One region of the Buttiauxella sp. BIGb0552 genome, then DNA from elsewhere that is predicted to be linked to it. Evidence: riboswitches for the same ligand, from Rfam matches in the RefSeq annotation. Region 1 holds a riboswitch; the other holds the start of a gene.
What was found. A riboswitch is a leader RNA that binds a small molecule or an ion and turns the genes downstream of it on or off. The one in region 1 is predicted to bind cobalamin.
Positions count from the first base shown of each region.

Region 2: another riboswitch for cobalamin. It lies ahead of btuB (TonB-dependent vitamin B12 receptor BtuB); the one in region 1 lies ahead of EDF88_RS14810 (cobyrinate a,c-diamide synthase).

Region 1 is NZ_SODY01000004.1:587,709-592,577, reverse strand. Features, by position in the region: gene EDF88_RS14820 (cobalt-precorrin-8 methylmutase) at 1-434, opposite strand, end outside; gene cbiB (adenosylcobinamide-phosphate synthase CbiB) at 444-1,403, opposite strand; gene EDF88_RS14810 (cobyrinate a,c-diamide synthase) at 1,400-2,782, opposite strand; cobalamin riboswitch at 2,936-3,103, opposite strand; gene EDF88_RS14805 (GHMP kinase) at 3,273-4,133, shown strand; gene EDF88_RS14800 (DUF496 family protein) at 4,267-4,587, opposite strand; gene EDF88_RS14795 (FUSC family protein) at 4,794-4,869, opposite strand, start outside.
Region 2 is NZ_SODY01000010.1:841-5,709, forward strand. Features, by position in the region: gene murI (glutamate racemase) at 1-145, opposite strand, end outside; gene btuB (TonB-dependent vitamin B12 receptor BtuB) at 90-1,958, opposite strand; cobalamin riboswitch at 2,026-2,217, opposite strand; gene trmA (tRNA (uridine(54)-C5)-methyltransferase TrmA) at 2,327-3,427, shown strand; gene EDF88_RS23015 (YijD family membrane protein) at 3,473-3,829, opposite strand; gene fabR (HTH-type transcriptional repressor FabR) at 3,844-4,488, opposite strand; gene sthA (Si-specific NAD(P)(+) transhydrogenase) at 4,681-4,869, shown strand, end outside.

The DNA.
Region 1 (4,869 bases):
AGCGCGGTTGGCGCGTTACCAAAGACAAAGACTTTCTCCCCTTCTTCCTGCAAGGCGAGATCCACCGCCGCCATTGAGCGCGTCACGCCTTGTTCTTTGGCATGTGCCACTACGCGCGGGTCGCTAATAAAACAACGGCAGCTGCAACCAAACTCCGCCAGCAGGTTTTTGTTGATGCCCGAAAGCACCATCGTGGTATCGGTATATAAAATGCAACCACGCTGCAAACTGGCGGTCAGTTTTTCGATAACATCGGGTGAAAACCACAGAATATCCAGCCACTCAAAATCGGCGGTCGTGTGTATAACGCGCTTGATCATCGCTTCCTGAGTGGCATCGTTAAAACGATATTCCGGGCGCTCAGCGGCAATAATCTCACTGATAATTTCAAAGCTGTTTTGCTCGATAAGCTGCGGTTGTTGCAAGTAGTTCATTGGGTGTCCTTAAGCGGTGCCAAGCGCGAGTGCGCGCAATGCGGCGAACAGCAGCAAAGCTTGCAGTGAGGCCAACATCATGAGTTGAATGGTGCGGGTAATATCGTCGAGCGCGATGCCGCGCCGTTCATCACCCATCCAGGGTTTTTCTACCCGTTCGCCAAAATAGGTGTTCGGCCCGCCGAGGCGGATACCCAGCGCACCGGCAACCGTGGCCTCAGGCCAGGCGCAGTTCGGGCTGCTGTGTTTATAGCGGTCGCGCCAGCCGATTAGCAGCGCCTGGCGAGGATTAGCTCGCAAGAAAAAGGCTGCGAGGGTAAGCAGCAACCAGCTCAATCTTGCGGGAATGAAATTAGCGAGGTCATCAAGCCGGGCGCTGACATAACCAATAGCGCGATATTTTTCGGTTTTATAACCGACCATCGAATCGAGGGTATTGATAGCTTTGTAGGCCAGGGCAAGTGGTGCACCGCCAATCATCAGGAAGAACAGTGGTGCAATCACACCATCGACACTATTCTCTGCCACCGTTTCGACCACCGCACGGGTGATTTGCGGGCGCTCGAGTTGCGAAGTATCACGTCCAACAATCCACGATAATTTCTCGCGACTCTGTTCTATCGTGCCATCTTTGAGTGCGCGATAAACTTCGAGAGCCGCGTCACTCAAGCAACGGGCTGCAAGCACGGTGTAAATCATCCACACCTCAACCAACCAGCCGAGCCACACAGATACCTGGTTTGCGAGGTGCAATACTCCCCAACTCACGCCCCAGGTCGTGCCCACCACAACCAGCCATAACACACCGCCGCCGATTTTCAGTGCACGGTCGCTTTTGCAGCACCGGCGTATCTGGCGCTGCATAAAGCTGATGAGATTGCCAATCCAACGCACCGGATGGGGCCAGTGATGCGGGTCACCGAGCCAATAATCCAGTAACCACGCAACAGCCCACGCAAGGAGTGTCATAGGTGGTTCCTCGCAAGTGCTAACCAGCGATTGAGTAATGATGGACGTTGAGCGAAATGAACATGCAGGTAACTTGCAAAGGTCGCATGATGCTGAAAACCGCCCTGCCAGCGCGAAATAGCAACACCATCGCGCCATTTGCAACAATCGAGAGCTGCGGGTAATGAGCCGCTGAAATCTGAATAATGGAATTCGTGCCCGCGCAGGGTTTCGCCTTTTTTGGCAAGTAACGTGTCGTGTAATGCCGTGGCTTCGCAGTAACCGAAACGTGTTAGCCGTTTGCCCATCTGGCTGTGGCCTGGCAGCACGCCACACATGGCATGGGTTTCATCATTGCCGTCAGTCAAAGATTCACCCAGATACATCAACCCGCCACATTCGGCATACAGCGGAATGCGGCGTTGATGCGCTTCACGCAAGGACTCACGCATGGCGGAATTGGCAGCAAGTTTTGCGCCATGGACTTCGGGGTAACCGCCGCCGAGCCAGATCATCTGGCAGTCGGGGAGTCGGGAGTCATGCAACGGGCTGAAACGCTGGATTTTCACCCCGGCCTGCTCGAGCATGTCGAGGTTATCCGGGTAGTAAAAGTTGAAGGCTTCGTCTTCGGCAACGGCAACGGTTAGCCCATGCGCTAATGCTTCGTCAGCAATCGCGGGGGCTTCGCCGTGTGGCAGAGAATTTAGGTGAGATAACGCCAGCAGGCGGTCAATATCCACAGTTTCTTCAAGCTGCTGCGCCAGGCGCTGCCAGCGTTCATCTTGCGGGGAGTGTTCTTGTGCCGGAACAAGACCAAGGTGGCGCGAGGGTAAAGCGACATCGGCCATAACGGGTACTCGCCCCAACACCGGTAGCCCGCAATATCGGGTAATCGCATCGGCAAGCAACTGATAATGGCTATCGCTATTAACGCGATTAAGTATGACTCCGGCAATGTTAAGCGTTGGGTCAAAGCGCTGGAAACCCAGGACTGTGGCAGCAATGGACGTGGACACAGCTTTGCCATCTACCAGCAAAATCACCGGGCAACCGAGCTGTTTTGCCATAGCCGCGCTGCTGCAATAGTTGGGGTCCGTTCCGTAACCGTCGTACAGCCCCATCACGCCTTCGATAACGGCGACATCAGCGTGCTGCATTTGTTTTGCAAACAGACCGTTAAGGGTTGGAGTGGGCAGCATGAATGCATCGAGATTGCGTGAGGCAATGCCGGACACAGCACTGTGCCAGCCGCTGTCGAGGTAATCGGGGCCGATTTTGAAAGGTTGAACGCGCAGACCGCGCAGCATGAGGGCACGGAGCAGCCCGAGCGTGACAGTGGTTTTGCCACAGCCGCTGCTGGTTCCTGCAATGACGAATGCGTGTTTCGCTGCCCCTGCCATAATTGCCTTTTTACTTACTTCGGCAAAATGCGGATGTCAGCACGTGCGCGCACCTTGCGGCTGCACGCATCTGATGACAACTGGCTTCCCACCGAAGGAGTTGTTGTGAGTCCAGATAATTCGCAGTGCAGGCAAGGCTCTGCAAGTTGAAGTATCAAAAGTATTCTGACGAGTCGGTCTTCTGGCTTAGCTTCATCCTCATCCGCCCTTCCCAATCAAAGATCAGTGGTTACGCGGGTTCGTCGGCATCACAGCAGCGGGGGCTGCGGGGGAGTTTCACCCCCTTCCCAGCCATGTGTCACACATGGCATAAACGAGTCAGTTGTATCGTGCATGATTCTCAAATTATCATGCACGTGAATATGTAAAAGCTGGCACAGTGTAAAAGCTAATAGATATTGAGTGTTGCGCTATAACAATTTTTACTGATTTTTTAAGCCCTGAGGTAATGAAATAATGAATCCCAGCATAAATGAGCGTTGCCCAAAAGATGGCTGAAGCGAGCTGCCCGGCATCTTGTGGGGAATTTATTCAGGGATGGATTAGCGGCAGCGAAAAACTGGTGTCCTGCCCGATAGACTGGTTTAGCACCGTTGAAGTGCGTGATGGTGCAAAAAAACCAACTGAGCGCCCGCGTATGCGCCAGATACTGGAACAGGTGGTGGCGTATTTTGGTCACCCCGCTGCATTATCAGAGAGCCTGAGCACCGCTCTGGAGTCCACGATCCCCGTAGGTAAAGGCCTTGCGAGCAGCACCGCAGATATTGCCGCAACGGCAGTGGCGACCGCCCGGTATTTGGGTGAAACGCTCAGCGTATCCACCCTTGCGGCTTTATGTGTAAACATTGAACCGACCGACAGCACGATTTTTGTTTTGCCGACGCTTTTCTCCCATCTGAATGCGCAAACTCAGTTTAGCTGCCAGGCCGCGCCAGCTATGGATATCCTGTTGCTTGAAAGTGATACCACGATTCTGACTGAGGACTACCGTCGTCATCAGCGCGAATCTGCGTTAATTAGCCATGCCGCAGTACTTGATGACGCGTGGCTTCGCTTGCAACAAAGTTGCAAGATGCAAGAGCCTCGCTTGTTGGGAGAAGCCGCCACGCAAAGTGCGATCGCCAGCCAGGCGTTACTGCCAAAACCGATGTTTTCGCAGCTGTTAGCGCTAGTTGAAGAGTTTGATTTATTCGGTGTGAACGTGGCGCACAGCGGGAGTGCTGTGGGGTTGATGCTTGATACCAGTAAGCATGATGTTGGGAAATTACTCTGGCAGATTAATCAGTTCGCTATTGATGTGCCTTATCCGCAGCAACATCTGGTGAAGACGATTGCAGGCGGCGTGCGCTAAGTTGTTGCGAAAAAAAACCGCCGAATCGGCGGTTTTCACAATTAACACTAATTTCCCTAAATAATTCAAGCTGCATCAAGGCGGCAAGTGAACGCAGCCAACGCAGAGGCAGCTCGAAGTATGGCGGGTAAATTTACTCGGGTTTGATTTCACCCATCACTTTCAGTTTTTTGGAAATTTCACGACGCTCTTTAGACAGTTCAGCATTCTTGATGATGTAATCATCAACACGGTCTTCGTAGTCGGTTTTCATGCTGGCAATGATGCCCTGAATAGCTTCAATGCTCATACCTGGCTTAATGTAGTCACTCAGGTTATCAAGCAGCAGAACACGTTTTGAGTTATCACGGATCTTTTTCTGAACGTCCTGAATCTCACGCTGCAGTTTGTTTTTACGACGGAACAGACGCACAAACTCAAGCACGTCCTGGAAAGAAGGTTTAGTTGGTTCCATTTTTATACCCCTGCTAATTTCATACTCGGATTCGTTAAGACAACCGCCATAAGATTACCTTAATGGTAGCGGCGGCCGCTGACAATTCTTTTATCCCCGTCTGTTCCGGGCTCTATAGCCAAACAGTACAGGCGATTAGTCTCTTTCGCTATCTTAACCTCAATTGGTGCTGAATCGAAACCAGCAATTCGCTCCGCACCCCGCAATTATTTACGTAACGCGCGGCAGATCAACTGCGAGAGTAATTCCAGTTGACGAGCAAGCTCCAGACTCAACCAGACA
Region 2 (4,869 bases), on a different contig from region 1:
AGTGCAGGTCAGGCAAAAGCTGCCGGACTTCGTCATACACAGAAAGCCCACCGACACCGGAATCGAAAACCAGTACGGTGGGACGTGTATTAGAAGGTATAGCTGCCAGTGAGGTAGTATTCCCGTCCTGGGGTTTGATAGCCATAAACCGTCTCGTAATCTTTATCGAACAGGTTGGCAATTCTACCACGAACGGTTAGCTGTGAGGTGACAGGATATGATGCGGAAACATCAACAGTGCTGTAACTCGGCAAAACCTGCTGAGTCGGGCTGTACGAAGAAGTATTGTTGTCGTAGCGTTTGCCGTAGTACTGCCACGCAACATCCATATCGACATTAAACATACTCCAGTCGAGCTGATACTTCGCCTGACGTTTGGCGCGACGAGCCAACACCTCATCAGTCTGGTCATCACGCGGGTCCATATACTGAAGCGTCACTTTATGGGTAAAGATGCCGGTATCAACGCTGCCCGTCCATTCCAGCCCTTTGATGGTCGCGGACTTGATGTTGTCGTAATTCCCTTCGAAAGATCCCGGGGCAGAATAGTAGGTAATGAGGTTTTCTATCTGGTAATGATAAGCCGACAAGCGCCAATCTACTGGCCCTGTCAATCCTTCAAGTCCGGCTTCCCATTGTTTAGACTCTTCTGGCTTCAGGTTTGGATTTGAGTCGATACCAAAACGTGTCGAACCAAACTGCTGCCCAAGCGATGGCGCGAGGAACCCGGTACCATAAGAGACCGTCGCACGATAACCTTCAACAAATTCCCAGCCAGCGGCCGTCTGCCATGTGCCGTGCCAGCCAAATTGTTCGTCATTATCTTCACGACCAGAGGCTTCCAGCGTCACATCACCAAACTGCTGCTGACCGCTGAGGTAAGCACCCGTGTTATCGCGCTTATAGGTATCAGACATCGCAGTGTCTGAAGACGTCAAGCGCTGCTGCTGCCAATCAACGCCTGCACTGACTGAGCCATTTCCTACAACAAAGTTATTACCCCACTGAATGTTACGCTGGGTCATATTGTCGAGAGTGGTACCGTCGTTATAGCGGCCATTCACGCTGCTATAGTTGTAGTCTTTTACTTTTTGATAGCTAGCCAACAACTGGGAAGAGTAAAGGCCAGAATGGAAGCGCATGCCCGCATCGAATGTCTGGTTGTAAAGTTGCTCTTCATCGCCACCACCGGCATACCCATACGACCCCTGGTCGTAATCAGTATTGTTGGTATAACCGTAACCACGGAAGAAACCATCAAACTCGTCACTGAACTTATGCTCAAGCCCACCCCAGAAAGATTTGCTGCGATAGCCATCACGATCGCTATCGCCGCTATAAGGTGAGTCCGGCAAGACGTTGAAGCCTTTGGTCGTTTCATACGAACCAGCCACCGTCGCCACGGTGTCGCCAAAGCGATGACGCAAAGTACCGTCGTATTGCTGATAGCCGTTCGAGCCTACACCCGCATTGATTTGCGATTTATCTTCATCGGTTTGCGTGATGATATTCACCACACCGCCAATTGCGCCCGATCCATAAACAGCTGAGCGAGGGCCGCGAATGTATTCGACGCGTTGCACCAATGAAAGGGGGATTTGATTGATATCAGCAGTGTTAGAGATTCCTGGACGAGCGATAGGAATACCATCTACCAGCACTAACACATGGCTTGCATTGGTTCCGCGAATAAACATAGAAGAACCTTGCCCAATACCGCCGTACTGCGCGATATCCACGCCAGGCAAACGACGCATCACATCGTTAAGCGATTTTGCCTGCCATTGGTCAATATCTTCCCGGGTAACAACATCAGTCGGAGCCAACACCGTATTAACCGGTTGCTGAAAACGATTTGCCGTCACCACCAGGTTTTCTTCAGAATTGCTGTCTTGCGCCCAGCCAGAAAAAGCCGTTACGGACAACGCCGTAAGCAGCGAAAGTTTTTTTAACTTCATTTATATAAGCATCCGCTTTTAAATCAAGGATGCCGCAGACATAACCGATAGCACGCGATAGTTATGACAAATTGCGACGTATACCGGCAGGTCTTCGGGCTTGGATGTGTTTTATTTACGGATGATGACTTCCCACTTTATTAAGCAGTGTCTGCACATGGCGTTCATCCCACTATTCCTTACCGCTGCGCGTCAGCCCCAGAATTGCACTGGGTTCCCTTTTAACTCATGTAAAAAGGCCGGAAACGCTATGCTACGATTTTGTTAATAAGCTTGTCTATAAGCATCAAAATGCAACAGCGCTGGACATCACGAGCCTAATCCCTACAATCGCCGCGTAGTTTGACTTTATTAACAGGTAGCCGCTTATGACTCCAGAACATCTCCCGATAGAACTTTACGACGCGCAACTGGCCGAAAAAGTCGCCCGATTGCAAAGCATGATGGCCCCTTTTGCAGCTCCCGCGCCGGAGGTGTTCCGTTCGCCAGTCAGCCATTACCGGATGCGCGCTGAATTCCGCATCTGGCACGATGAAGACGACCTGTACCACATCATGTTTGACCAGGAAACTAAGCAACGTATTCGGGTCAATAGTTTCCCGGCAGCAAGTGAACTTATCAACGCACTAATGCCAGCAATGCTCGATGGTGTGCGCGATATTCCCGCCCTGCGTTTTAAGCTTTTCCAGATTGATTATCTGACTACCATGAGCAATCAGGCTGTGGTTTCGTTGCTTTATCATCGCAAGTTGGGTGAAGAGTGGCAGCAACACGCTGAAGCATTGCGCGATAATCTGCGTGCTCAGGGTTTCAACGTTCATTTAATTGGACGCGCGACCAAAACCAAGATCGAACTGGATCAGGATTTTATTGATGAGCGTTTAACCGTTGCCGGTAAAGAGATGATTTATCGCCAGGTTGAGAACAGCTTCACTCAGCCAAACGCGGCAATGAATGTTCATATGCTGGAATGGGCACTGGATGCAACTCAGGGTTCCAGGGGCGACCTGCTGGAATTGTACTGTGGTAACGGTAACTTCTCGCTGGCGCTAGCACGTAACTTTAACCGTGTACTGGCGACTGAAATCGCCAAGCCGTCTGTCGCTTCCGCGCAATACAACATTGCAGCGAATGAAATCGACAACGTGCAGATTATCCGCATGTCAGCAGAAGAGTTTACTCAGGCGATGAATGGCGTGCGTGAATTCAGGCGTCTGGAAGGGATCGACTTGAAAAGCTATCAGTGCGAAACCATTTTCGTCGATCCACCTCGCAGCGGTCTGGATGCAGACACGGTGAAGATGGTGCAGGCATACCCACGTATTCTCTATATTTCCTGCAACCCGCAGACCCTATGCGAGAATCTGGAAGTATTAAGCGAAACCCATAATGTTTCGCGCCTGGCGCTCTTCGACCAGTTCCCGTATACGCATCATATGGAATGCGGCGTGTGGCTGACACGCAAATAGCAAAACGGACGCCTCGGCGTCCGTTATTATTTCTGGCTAAGAATACTATTCAGTTACCTGCGCTTTACGGGCGCGAACTTTGAAACCAATCCAGAACAGCAATGCAACTGAAAGCACCGCAGGCAAGAAGTTAGAACCAATCACCGGATACTCAGCCCGCACAACTGCGCTATATAACAAGACACCTAGCACAAAGCACGCCGCAGCAATACTTGGCAGGCCAACTGGCATCGTGCGGTTCAGGTAGCGTTGATGCAAACAGTACACCGTCAGCACCAGCGTGATCATCGGGAAAATGGAAAACGGCACAACCGAGCTAAATAGCGCGGCAAACGTGCCGTTAATTGCCAGGCCTGCAATAAACGCCAGCCCGAGCGTACCTCTCTCTTGTAACTGTTTCATTGCTCTTCCTTTACTCACTCTTCAGATATTTGAGCTAATGCCACTTTTTCTTGCTCCCGGCGATACCAGTAGTACGCACCTTTTGAAATCATGCGCAACTGGAGTACCAGGCGCTCTTCAAGCTGACGACGCTGATCGGCATCAACGTCCAGCGCTTCGGCACCAGCACTAAAGACAATCGTAACCATCGCTTCTGCCTGCGCTTCAGTAAAACTACGCGGCATGCGATTTTCGAGTTCAAGATAGTCAGCAAGTTCCGCAATAAAGTGCTGAATTTCACGGGCGACAGCGGCACGAAATGCGGCAGATGTTCCAGAACGCTCACGTAACAACAAACGAAATGCGTTGGGATTATTACCGATAAATTCCATAAATGTTGAGACAGAAGTACGAATTACGCTCCCGCCTTTGGCAATTCGCTGGCGAGCCTGGCGCATTAACTGGCGCAGCATCAGGCCGCTTTCATCAACCATCGTTAAACCCAGTTCGTCAACATCACGAAAGTGGCGATAAAACGATGTTGGCGCTATACCAGCCTCACGGGCGACTTCGCGCAAACTCAGGCTGGCAAAACTTCGTTCAGCACTTAACTGGCTAAACGCGGCTTCGACCAGAGAACGCCTGGTTCTTTCTTTTTGTTGCGCTCTTACACCCATCATATTGCCTGAATCTCTTAATCGAACTCGCACTATACCAGAGAATAACTTAACTGGTTTTATACAGGATTGTGAATGATTGTTTACGCGAGCCGCTTCGCGTAACGCAGCAAAAAGCACAAGGATAATTGGGTTATCCCGCTGTTGATGTTACCATTGTGTTGCTTTTATGTATAAGAACAGGTAAGCCTTACCATGTCACACACCTACGATTATGACGCAATAGTAATTGGTTCCGGTCCTGGCGGCGAAGGTGCCGCAATGGGGCTGGTGAAACTCGGAGCAAGGGTAGCCGTTGTTGAGCGCTACCATAACGTGGGTGGCGGTTGCACTCACTGGGGAACCATCCCCTCAAAAGCGCTGCGCCACGCAGTCAGCCGCATT